Regions from separate parts of the Exiguobacterium sp. UBA3968 genome, predicted to be linked through region 1. Evidence: riboswitches for the same ligand, from Rfam matches in the RefSeq annotation. Region 1 holds a riboswitch; each other region holds the start of a gene.
What was found. Region 1 has a riboswitch for S-adenosylmethionine ahead of metK (methionine adenosyltransferase). Riboswitches for the same ligand answer to the same signal wherever they lie in the genome.
Positions count from the first base shown of each region.

Region 2: another riboswitch for S-adenosylmethionine. It lies ahead of B3S86_RS13615 (amino acid permease); the one in region 1 lies ahead of metK (methionine adenosyltransferase).
Region 3: another riboswitch for S-adenosylmethionine. It lies ahead of B3S86_RS11485 (methionine ABC transporter ATP-binding protein); the one in region 1 lies ahead of metK (methionine adenosyltransferase).
Region 4: another riboswitch for S-adenosylmethionine. It lies ahead of B3S86_RS12295 (alpha/beta hydrolase); the one in region 1 lies ahead of metK (methionine adenosyltransferase).

Region 1 covers NZ_DGCW01000005.1:1,637,209-1,640,340, reverse strand. The annotation lists gene pckA (phosphoenolpyruvate carboxykinase (ATP)) at 1-811, opposite strand, end outside; SAM riboswitch class I at 1,046-1,172, shown strand; gene metK (methionine adenosyltransferase) at 1,301-2,509, shown strand; gene B3S86_RS10220 (GNAT family N-acetyltransferase) at 2,647-3,132, shown strand, end outside.
Region 2 covers NZ_DGCW01000007.1:170,301-173,432, forward strand. The annotation lists gene mmuM (homocysteine S-methyltransferase) at 1-650, opposite strand, end outside; gene B3S86_RS13615 (amino acid permease) at 625-2,028, opposite strand; SAM riboswitch class I at 2,106-2,207, opposite strand; gene B3S86_RS13620 (polysaccharide pyruvyl transferase family protein) at 2,316-3,132, opposite strand, start outside.
Region 3 covers NZ_DGCW01000005.1:1,885,252-1,888,383, reverse strand. The annotation lists gene B3S86_RS11490 (methionine ABC transporter permease) at 1-390, opposite strand, end outside; gene B3S86_RS11485 (methionine ABC transporter ATP-binding protein) at 380-1,393, opposite strand; SAM riboswitch class I at 1,478-1,582, opposite strand; gene B3S86_RS11480 (aminotransferase class I/II-fold pyridoxal phosphate-dependent enzyme) at 1,645-2,832, opposite strand; gene B3S86_RS11475 (alpha-glucosidase) at 2,981-3,132, shown strand, end outside.
Region 4 covers NZ_DGCW01000005.1:2,059,082-2,062,213, reverse strand. The annotation lists gene B3S86_RS12300 (thymidine kinase) at 1-427, shown strand, start outside; gene B3S86_RS12295 (alpha/beta hydrolase) at 512-1,270, opposite strand; SAM riboswitch class I at 1,338-1,439, opposite strand; SAM riboswitch class I at 1,689-1,792, shown strand; gene B3S86_RS12290 (methionine ABC transporter ATP-binding protein) at 1,879-2,907, shown strand; gene B3S86_RS12285 (methionine ABC transporter permease) at 2,897-3,132, shown strand, end outside.

The sequences.
Region 1 (3,132 bases):
CCGTCTTCGCATAACATCCACCTTCAATGTTGAAGACGCCGTCATGCGACCAACCATGCTCATCGTCACCGATCAATTGACGGCTATCGTCTGCTGACAGGGTGGTCTTACCAGTACCGGATAGACCGAAGAACAAGGCGACGTCGCCTTCGTGTCCGACGTTTGCTGAACAGTGCATCGAAAGGACATTTTCTTGTGGTAAGAGGTAGTTCATGACAGAAAAGATCGATTTTTTGATTTCGCCCGCATATTCGGTTCCGCCGATCAAGACGATCCGGTGTTCGAACGACATGGCGATGAATGTCTCGGAATTCGTTCCGTCAACGGTAGGATCTGCTTTGAAATGTGGCGCGTAGACGACCGTGAACGGTTCGAAGGCAGCCACTTCAGGATACTCGCGTAAAAAGAGTTGTTTGGCAAACAGGTTATGCCAAGCGTATTGTGTGAGCACACGAACCGGAAGGGTGAAGTGCGTATCTGCCCCAGCAGCAGCTTCTGTGTAGTAGAGCTGATCGGCCTCGTTCATGTAACGAAGAACCTTTTGTAACAATTGTTCAAATTTGTCTCCATCCATCGGTTGGTTAACATGACCCCAATCAATGTGAGACTCGCAGGAAGAATCACGGACGATGAACTTATCTTTTGGTGAACGACCTGTAAATTTCCCCGTTTCTACAGATAGTGCGCCGTTCTCAGCAAGGACACCTTCTTCGTTTCGAATCGCATGTTCGACAAGTTCAGCAACAGATAGTTGTTTGAACACATGCTCTTTCTTGAGTAGTTCTTCGATATTCAGGACCGTCATCGGCATCCTGACCCCACCTTTCCCCTACGTTGGTTTTGGCTCACTGCATTTAGTATGACACATTCATTATATATGACATACTAAAGGGAGCGCAATCATTTTCTGGTGCTGATTTCTATTTATCTGGAAACGCTTTCAGCATTAATAGTTTAACATCTCTTTTAAAAAGTTTCGACTAGAATTTGAAACCTTGCTTGACAGAGTAGGTACAACTTTATATCATGTAATTCGTAACGGATACTCTTATTCTGAGCAGGTGGAGGGAACAAGGCCCGAAGAAACCCGGCAACCGTCCTACATTAATTCATATATTAATGAGGGAAAAGGTGCTCTCCTGAAGCGAAGTAAACACTTCGAACGATAAGAGGGTAAAGGAAGAACGCACAACCTTTCCCTGACCATTTTTTGGACTTGGAAAGGTTTTTTTCATTTTACCGTCCCACTCAACTAGGGGAAATGAGTACACCGTCAAATTCTTTTTTGGGAGGGTCATACATGACAAACCTTAATCGCCGACTATTCACGTCGGAGTCAGTCACTGAAGGTCATCCAGATAAAATCTGTGACCAAATTTCGGATTCAATCCTCGATGCGATTCTTGCAGCGGATCCAAACGCACGTGTTGCGGCAGAAACTTCTGTTACAACAGGTCTCGTTCTCGTTGCAGGTGAGATCACGACATCCACTTACGTCGACATTCCAAAAGTCGTTCGTGAAACGATTCGTGAAATCGGCTACACACGCGCGAAATACGGTTTCGATGCGGATACATGTGCTGTATTGACATCGATCGATGAGCAATCAGCAGATATCGCTCTTGGTGTCGACCAAGCGCTTGAAGCACGTGAAGGTAGCATGTCTGATGCAGAAATCGATGCAATCGGTGCAGGAGACCAAGGTCTTATGTTCGGTTACGCAACGAAAGAAACACCAGAACTCATGCCACTTCCAATTTCGCTTTCGCACCGTCTCGCACGCCGTTTGGCAGAAGTGCGTAAAAACGGTCAACTCGACTACCTTCGTCCGGACGGAAAAACACAAGTCACGGTCGAATACAACGAGAACAACGAGCCGGTTCGTGTCGATACGATCGTCATCTCGACACAACATGCGGAAGAAGTTACGCTTGAGCAAATCCAAGCTGATTTGAAAGAACACGTCATCACACCGGTCATCCCGGCTGAATACATCGACGCAGCAACGAAATTCTTCATCAACCCAACTGGTCGTTTCGTCATTGGCGGACCACAAGGAGATGCTGGATTGACTGGTCGTAAGATCATCGTTGATACGTATGGTGGATACGCACGCCACGGCGGTGGAGCATTCTCAGGTAAAGATCCAACAAAAGTCGACCGTTCAGCTGCATACGCAGCACGTTACGTCGCGAAGAACCTCGTTGCTGCAGGTCTTGCAGACAAAGCAGAAGTTCAACTTGCGTACGCAATCGGTGTCGCGCACCCTGTATCAATCGCAGTTGATACATTCGGCACAGGAAAACTTCCTGAAGCACAACTCGTCGAATTGGTTGCTGAAAACTTCGATCTTCGTCCGGCTGGAATCATCAACATGCTTGATCTCCGTCGTCCGATCTATCGTCAAACAGCTGCATACGGTCACTTCGGTCGTACAGATGTTGAGCTTCCATGGGAGCAAACAGATAAAGCAGCAGTTCTTGAAGAACAAGCAAAACGTTTCGCATAATCAAAAAGTCCGGAAATCCTACGTGGGTTTTCGGGCTTTTTTGTTTCCGCGGAACTTTGCAGGAAACGAATGTTTTTTCTAGAAAAGGGTAAAAGTACATGAGTCGATTTGTATGAGTATAAAGGGGGGTTCCGATTATGGAAATACGCGAAGCTATTCCAGCTGATGCAGGACGTATTCATGACATTGCTATCACATCTTGGTTGGATACGTATGAAGAAATCTATTCCGAACGTTCGAAAGCGCATTTCGTGCAGGAGGCGTATCCGCAAGAAGAAGTCGTTCGTGCGATCCGGACGGCGGAAGAAGCACGGGGAGAGTATTTTTATGTCGGAATCATCGACGAGGAAATCGTCGGTTTCATTCATGCTGTTGATGTCGAAGGAACATGGGAGATCATTCGGCTTTACGTCTTGCCGGAATATCAGCAAAACGGAATCGGAAGACGTCTGATTCGTGAACTCGAACGACAAGGAGCCGTCCCACTCGAAGTCTACGTGGAAGCACGTAACTATAAAGCGCGTCAATTCCTGACCTCATTTGGTTTTGAAGAACTTAGTGAGATGACGGAAGAAGTGTTTGGGCAAGCGGAATCAGTCGTTCGTCTTCGCCATGTTGCCTCG
Region 2 (3,132 bases), on a different contig from region 1:
TGCGGATGCTGTCCGATTGTCTCGATGCATATCGCAAGCGGTGTTCCCTCACTGATGTGCGTCGCATCTTGAAGCGAGAACGTCAGCCAAGCAGATACTTCCAGGAACGCTTCGAGAATCCCGAACAACACGACAGCTTCCTCAAGCGACGGAATCGTCTCGAATGCCAGCAGATCAGCCCCCGCTTCAATCAAGGCTTCGATGCGCGGTCTGTGGAAGGCTTCTAGCACATCTGCTGACACACCATAATGACCGCGATACTCAGAACCATCTGCTAAGTAGGCACCATAAGGACCAACTGATCCCGCAATCAATGCGGCACTCTTTCCGCTACGCGTCCGTGCATCTTGCGCTAAGGTAACCGTTTGTCGAATTAACGCTTGTGCTTCCTCGGTCGTGATGTGACGTTGCTTGAATCCTTCGATACTTGCTTGATAGCTTGAGGTGATCGCAACATCGGCGCCCACTTCAAAGTAATCGTGATGGACACGCTCAATCTGTTCCGGTGCTTCGATTAAGAGGCGTGCTGACCAGAGTGGATCGTTCAGGTCGAATCCCTTTTGTTCGAGTTCAGTCGCAAGCGCACCATCTAAAATTAGGAAAGGAACTTCCTGTAATCGTTGATCAACTGGATTTTTGATTCGGGACATCTTCAACACTCCGTTTCTGAGAAGAATTCGTGAACGCATGAACGACATAACAGATCACGATGAATGGGATACCGCAATACAAGGCGACTCGTTGCGTCGGATCAAATCCGATACCAATCAGGGAAATCAAACAGACGACGAAAGCGGCGATCGGTACCAATGGAAAGAGTGGTGTACGATAGACCAATTCGTCGACCGTATGCCCTTCGCGGAGGAATTGTTTCCGGAAGCGATACTGCGCAACGCTGATACTCATCCAGACGACGACGACAGCAAGGCCGGAAATCGAGACGAGCGCAATATAGACACTTCCTGCTGCATAGATGCTAGACAGCAAAGCAAGTCCTCCGCCAAGCATGCTGAACAATACAGCTCGAAGTGGAACCCCACTGGGCGTCACCTGGGCGAAGAAGCGCGGAATCATGCGTTCGTTCGCAAGCGACCAAAGCATCCGGGAGGCAGCGTAAAGCCCAGAGTTCGCTGCCGACAAGATCGCTGTCAGAATGACGAAGTTCATCACGTCTGCCGCATACGGAATTCCGATTCGTTCGAACACCGCAACGAACGGACTTTCGAGCACGCCCTTCCCTTCCGTTGGCAATAAGACGGCTAATACGATGATCGTACCGACGAAAAAGAGGACGAGTCGCAAAATCGTTGTTCGGATCGCAAGCGGAATCGTCCGCTTCGGATCGACCGCTTCACCCGCTGCGACGCCGATCAATTCCGTTCCTGAGTAAGCAAAGTTCACAGCAAGCATCGTCATGAAGATCGCAAATGCTCCATTTGGAAACAATCCTCCTTCCGTTAAGGAAGAAAAGAATGGTGCTGGGCTACCATCTTGTAATGGGATGAAGCCAACGATGGCTCCCGCACCAAGTAAAATGAAAGCAATGATCGTTACGACCTTAATGGCGGAGAACCAAAACTCGACTTCAGCAAATACGCGGACCTTCAAGACGTTGATACCAAGGATCATCGCAGCGAATAATGCACTGAACACCCAGACTGGAATCGACGGGAACCAACGTTGCATTAAAATGCCTGCTGCCGTGAATTCTGAACCAAGGGCGACCGTCCACGTCAGCCAGTAGAGCCAGGCCACCGTATAACCGGTACCGGGTCCGATATACTTCGTTGCGTACTTATGGAATGATCCGGTTTCCGGCATGTGTACAGCGAGTTCGCCAAGACTTAGCATGACTAAGTAGACGACGACGGCTCCGATCAAATACGACAAAATCGTTCCGACACGTCCCGCTTGTTCCAACGTATAACCTGTACTTAAAAATAATCCTGTTCCAATGACGCCTCCTAACGACAGCATGATCAGATGACGTGATTCCATCTTGCGTCGAAAAGCTCCGCTCGTTTTCATGAATCCATTTCCTCCTCGTTCCACCTATTTCAAACAAAAAACGCATCCTCACGGATGCGTCGGTCGACAATTCGGAAATCTTATCGATCGGGTGCAACACCCGCAGGAATTAGCACAGTATCTTTCGACCTGTTGCTGAGGTTTCATAGGGCCAGTCCCTCCACCTCTCTGGATAAGTATGTAATTGTTCCTAACCCTATCAAGTCTTTTCCGAATTGTCAACGCAATTCAGAATACTCCTACCAAAAAACATTCCGTATCGTAATGATCCGGAATGTTAGAACGTTTTATTTTTTAGCAAATAAATCCGCTGTTTTTAAGGCTGCCCGAACCGCTTTCCGGTTCAATGTTCCTTGCTGATGCTTCATTTTCTTCGTTTGAGCAGCCAGTTGTGCTTTGAGCGCCGCAATTTCTTGATCTTTTTGAGTCGTCGTTGTCTGTTTCTGCAATGCTTTGATTTTCTTATCTTTTTCGGCCAATTGCGCTTTTGCCTGTTTTTGCGCATCCGCGATTTTTTTATCTTTTTCGGCTAATTTCTCTTTTGCCTTTATTTGTGTATCTGCGATTTTTTTCACTTGTTCTGGGAAGAAGCGTTCGAAACGAGCTACTGCTTCTTCGAGACTCACGCCAGAAATCGGTTGAACCGGTGGAAGTAGTTCCGCTTGCGCCATTTGACGGTCAAACGGTACATTCTCAGGATAGTTCGTCTCTTGATAAATGTGTTCAAGATCATTCACGTTCAAGAAATCAACGAAGTTGTCGAAGTTACGTGCTTGAACACGTACTGGACTTTGGAAATCAGCATTGGCTACGACGTCGGATAATTGTGTATCCGCTTTGATGTCGTTCGCCCAAATATGCGTCAACTGATGATAATCCGTTAGTTCGCGCATTCGTGCATCCTTTGGAATGAGGATACTCGGCGTACCCGCAAGCGTTGCTGTGATATTTCCATGCAAGCGCGCACCAAAACTGAGGTCTGCCTGCCCGATGAAATCGAACCATGTTTGTGCGTTCAAGAAGAAACGAACACGATCGTTCATGTAAGCAGGATCCGACATCTTCACCGGATAGTTCGTCACGGACAAATCTGCGATCGGATGC
Region 3 (3,132 bases), 250 kb from region 1:
GCACGCTTCCGCTGCTTCGATCAAACCAGGTGGAATCTCACGCAGTGATGTTTCGACGAGTCGTGCGAGAAACGGAATCGCTGCGACACTGAGGCTGACGGATGCTGCTGTCGGACCGATCGTATTATCAAGCAAGAACTTCGTTAATGGAATGAGAGCAACAAGCAAGATGATGAACGGCAAGGACCGGACGATGTTGACGACGAAGTCAAGGACACGTCGGATGGCAATGTTTTGAAAGAATAAGCCGCGGTCGGTGACGAACAGGAGAATCCCAAGTGGAATCCCGACGACCAATGCGAAGGCAAGCGAAATGCCAACCATCCACGCCGTCTCACCAAGTGCCTTCAACAACTCGGGTAACATCGTTTGTATACGATCAAGCCACATCCTGAATCACCTCGAGTGTATGAAGTTCCGCCGCAAGCCAGTCGAGGGCAGGTGCGATTTGATCGGAGGATCCCGTCAAGCTGACGATTAGGACACCAAAAGCGACGTCTTGGATGTAATCGACTTTTCCGTGCAGGATGCTGACCGAGATATCGTATCGACGGATGGCTTCCGACAACGTACTTTCACCGGTCTTCTCGCCCGTGAACTGCAGGCGGATGATCTTTCCCGGTGTCGCTTGCAAGATGCGTTCCGGTAGCTCGATCTGGAGTGCCGTGTCGACGTAATGTTGTGTCACCGGATGTTTGGCTTGACTGAACAAATCGTATGTAGAGGCGACTTCGACGACTTCCCCTTGCGACATGACCGCGACACGATGGCAAATCTGTTTGACGACATCGATCTCATGCGTGATGAGGACGATCGTCAATCCGAGTCGTTCATTCAAATCTTTCAACAAATCTAAAATCTGCAGCGTCGTGACCGGATCAAGGGCAGAGGTCGCTTCGTCACATAACAAGACGGTTGGATCATTCGCGAGTGCCCGGGCAATCCCAACGCGCTGTTTTTGTCCGCCGCTCAACTGACTCGGGAAGTTCGTTTCGAATCCTTCGAGTCCGACGAGTGAGACGAGTTCACGGATCCGTTCTGGAAAATCTGCTCGTTTGACGCCAGCAGCCTTCAGTGCGAAAGCAATGTTATCTGCGACATTACGCGACTGGATCAATTGAAAATGCTGAAAGATCATTCCTGTCCGCAAACGAAGTTGACGCAAATCTGCTTTTGACATCCCACCGAGCGAGACACCGTCGACCTTGACCGTTCCTTGTGTCGGATGCTCGAGACCGTTGATCAGACGAAGTAACGTACTCTTACCGGCACCGGATTCGCCGATGATCCCAAAGATTTCTCCTTTTTGAATCGTCAAATCGACATCCCGTAATGCGAAAATCGGGGTCCGGTCTCGGACGAACCGTTTCGTAATCTGTTTGAATTCGATCATTTGCTCATCTCCTTGTACAAAAAAAGTCGCTTTTTCCTAGTAGCAGAGCAACCAGAAAAAAGCGACGAAAGTGTAAGATTTCGTAACTTATCTCTCAGAATGAATCCATTCTGTAGGATGTGGCACCGTTCCTGATAGGTGGTTGCCGGACGTCGTTGGGCCTAATCCCTCGGTCGCTCTCGATAAGTAGTTATGCTGTTGGGATTTACTTTAACGGAAATGATTCCCATCTGTCAAATGTTTTTTCAGAATTATTCCGCAACAGGTGTCCGGAACAGGTTGAGCGTTCCGATTCGGTCGACGGCCTCCTCTAGCCGTTCGACGTCAGCAATTAAGCTGATCCGCACGTATCCTTCGCCGTATTCACCGAAGAATGATCCAGGGGTCACGGCGACGTGTGCTTCGTCAAGCAGATGATCCGTGAAGCTTTGGGACGTATATCCTTCCGGCACGGGGAGCCATACGAAGAAGGAACCGCCCGGTCGTGGTCCACTCCAGCCGATTGCATCGAGTTTCGTAAACAATGCATCGCGTCGTGTTTCATATAAGCTACTTAACTCACGGACACATGTTTGGTCACTCGTCAGGGCAACGGTCGCTGCATGTTGGATCGGTGTGAAGGCACTGACGTAGAGATGTTCCTGATACGTCTCGATGCTTGAGATGACGGACGGATTTCCGATCGCGAAAGCGATTCGGAAGCCAGACATGTTGAAGCGTTTCGAGAGTGAGAACAACTCGATTCCGACATCTTTCGCCCCTTCCGTCTGCAAGAAGCTTCGTGTGGAACCATCAAAGCTGATGCCACCGTAGGCTAAATCATGGACGACACAAATATCATGGGCATCCGCGAAGGCAACTGTCTGTTCGAAGGCTTGTGCTGTCGCTGTCGCACCTGTCGGATTACTCGGGTAATTGAGGAACAACATCCGGGCGCGCTCGACATCTGTCGTATCAAGTAAATCGTAATCCGGCAGGAAGTTATTTTTCTCAAGCAATGGAAGCGTAATCGGGTAAGCACCAGCAAGTGCTGCTCCAGACAGGTAATCCGGGTACCCCGGATCCGGGACGATGACACCTTCTCCAGGATTGACGATTGTTTGTGGTAAGGCGACGATTCCGGCTTTACTACCGAGAAGAATTGCGACCTCGGTTGCCGGATCGATCGTGACGCCGAATTCGTTCGCATAAAAGCTCGCGACGGCTTGCTTTAGAAAATCATGTCCACGAAATGGTGGATATTGAAGGTTTGTTGGCTCATCGATCGCCTGTTTCAAGGCGTCGAGAATATGTACGGGCGTCGTTTGATCGGGTGTTCCTTGACCAAGGGTGATGACATCATGTCCGGCAGCTTTCACAGCACCGATCCGGTTCGCAAGTTCAGCGAAAACGGGAGCAGGAAGCCGATCGATGGCGATGGATGGAGCGAAATGTTTCATGGATGTGTGCCTCCTTCGTAGTATTGTCGTCAAGGATAACGAATATTCAGTCAAAAGAAAAGAACTTTTTTGAAATTCAAAAAAATCGTCCAATAAACAGGTACAGATATGTGGAGCGGGAATAGAGAGTAGGGAGAGGAGTGAGGAGATGAAGCGAGCTAGCTGGAAAGAAGCAGTCGTCTATCAAGTCTATTGGCGCAGTTTTAAGGATTCGAATGGGGACGGCATCGGTGATTTGCGAGGTGTCATCGACAAGCTAGATTACATCGCATCGCTTGGTGTCGATATCGTCTGGTTAAA
Region 4 (3,132 bases), 420 kb from region 1:
CGTGGCGATTCCAATGGCGACGAGTCGTGATCTCTATGCAGCAGTAGCGGAAGAAACACAAATTGTCGGAATTGATGAAGTTCAATTCTTTGATGATGAGATCGTTCAAGTCATCGAAGCACTTGCGCAAGACGGAAAACGCGTCATTTGTGCAGGACTCGATCAGGATTTCCGGGCAGAGCCATTTGGCAAGATGCCGGAATTACTGGCGCGCGCAGAATTTGTGACGAAACTTCAGGCGATCTGTCTCTCATGTGGCGATCCGGCTTCCCGGACACAACGTTTGATTGATGGAAAACCAGCGAACTATGATGATCCGATCATTTTAGTCGGCGCTTCAGAATCGTATGAGCCACGGTGCCGCCACTGCCATGAAGTGCCAGGAAAGCCGAAGCCGCTCCAAACGATGCAGCACCAAAAAGGATAAACAAAAAAGACGAACCGATGATGGTCGTCCTTTGATGTAACAGCTGTTCGCTTCTAAGTGAAGACGAATAGCTGTTTTTTTTTATTATCCCGTTTCCTGTGAGAAACGACTCGAGCGTTCGATGAAACGAATCGTCTCACGCACGATCAAATCCTGATCATGATCGAGGGTCGCGACGTGGTACGAGTTGAGGAGACAGTAGATTCGTTTATCATTCGTCCCGATATGCTGATGCAGGTAATCCGAGCTCGACGGCGGAACGACGTGATCGGTCGCCGAGTAAAGAATCAATGTCGGTAGAAGGATCGATCCAAGGCGTCCTTTCGTCTCATCCATCAAGCGGACGAGTTCGAATGCACAACGACTCGGAACGAGGTCATAGATGATTTCGAAAGCAGACCGTTTGATATCCGGTGCCCCTTCAGGTAAGTACTGTGGACCATCTTCAAACGACAGTGCTTCATAAGACGGAACGGAGAGAGCGGCATTGATCGTAATGATGCCTGAAAATGGAATCCCGTCAGCGGCGAGCGATAGTGCGAGCGTCGCGCCCATCGATTGACCGATGACGAAGACTTGATCGCATGTTTCTTGTAAACGTGCATAGCCGTCTTGCAGGCTCTGCTTCCAACATCGAGCAGTCGATTGTTCGAACTCACGGACGTTCGTCCCGTGACCACGCAAACGTGGAGCATAGACAGTGAATCCTTTAGCAGCAAATGCCTCACCGACGTCCCGAACACTTTGCGGGGTCGCATTAAAACCATGACAGATTAAAATGCCGATCGGTCCACCTTGAAGATAAAATGCTTCAGCACCAGTCAATACAGGATAGTTCATCATTACTATTTTTCCTCCATTCGTGAAAAAAACTCGTCAACGTCACTGCTTGGACGCCCACGAGTTTTTCACCGTATCATCCAAAGCCGCGCTTTGCTGGTCGGAGCACCTTACAGATTGCAGGTTGCCGTGAAGTCATAGAGCCAGGTCTCTCGTTCACTCTTGATAAATATCATATTGGAATTGTCGGATTAATCATTGAAACGATGGTAGCACGACCGAAAATGCCTTGTCAAATCGTTCTGGACGAATCGTGATTTGTTCTTTCAGCTAACTCATAACTTATGACTCAATCGATATGCGCCAAATGGATTATTTTTGCAAAGTTGGTTGACTTTTAAAGGTTCGACCCGTAATGTAAAAATTAGTTTTACGACATAAGCAACAACGCAACAACACACATACGAATTTCATACCGCAATACTTATCCAGAGAGGTGGAGGGACTGGCCCTACGAAACCTCGGCAACAGACTCATTATGAGCACTGTGCCAATTCCATCAGACAGATGTCTGAGAGATGAGTGGAGTGGATTCTGCCATTGTGCGGATCCAGGTCTCTTCTTGTTTCTCAAGAAGGGACCTTTTTTGTTGAATGAAGGGGGAAAACGGAATGATTGCATTTCATCAAGTCAAAAAAACGTACGTCACGAAGGATCAGACGATCGCAGCACTCGACGGTGTCGACCTGACGATCGAGAAAGGCGAAATCTTCGGTGTCATCGGCTTTAGCGGTGCCGGGAAAAGTTCATTGCTCCGCTGCGTCAACCTGTTAGAACGACCGACGTCAGGAACAGTGACGGTCGACGGAGAAGATTTAACACAACTATCACCAAAAAAATTACGCCAAGCGAAACAGCGGATCGGGATGATCTTTCAACACTTCAATCTATTGAATGCAAACACGGTCTTTACGAACGTTGCGAAACCACTCGTTCTCGCAGGTGTCAAGAAAGACGAGATTCGTCGCCGGGTGACGGAATTACTCGAATTCGTCGATCTTGCGGATAAGGCGGATCATTACCCGGATCAATTATCCGGCGGACAAAAGCAACGTGTCGGCATCGCCCGGGCACTAGCGACGCAACCATCCGTGCTCTTATGTGACGAAGCGACGTCAGCACTCGATCCTCAGACGACACATCATATTCTCCAGTTATTAAAACGCATCAATGCGGAATACGGGATCACCATTCTCTTGATCACCCATGAGATGGGCGTCATCCGGGAGATTTGTGACCGGGTCGCCGTCATCGAAGCCGGGAAGCTGATCGAGTCAGGAACAGTCTTTGATGTCTTTTCGAATCCGCAGACCGAGACAGCGAAAAACTTCGTCCGCTCCGTCATGCATGATGAAATTCCGGCATCAATTCGTCAGTTGATCGAGTCACGGAATGCGCATCCGATCTATAAGATTCATTTTCTCGGACATCACACCGGGCAACCACTCTTATCGCAAGTCGCAAAACGCTTCGACGTCGATGTCAACATCCTGCACGGTAGCATCACGGAGTTACAGGAAACACCGTTCGGTACATTACTTGTTGAACTGATCGGTGAAACAATCGAAGTAAAACGGGCCTTACAGTACATCGATCAGGCACAGGTGACCGTCGAGGAGGTGCTTGCTGATGCTAGTTAACTACAGTGATATCTGGACAGCATTTTTGCAGACGATGACGATGGTGTCAGTGTCGTTATTATTTTCAACTTTGATCGGTTTACCACTCGGCATCCTGCTCGTCGTCACCCGGAAAGGGGCATTGCTCGAGAACGTCCCGCTGTTCACATTCTTCAACAGTATCGTCAATATCTTCCGTTCAATTCCGTTCATCATCTTACTTGTTGCGATCATCCCGTTGACACG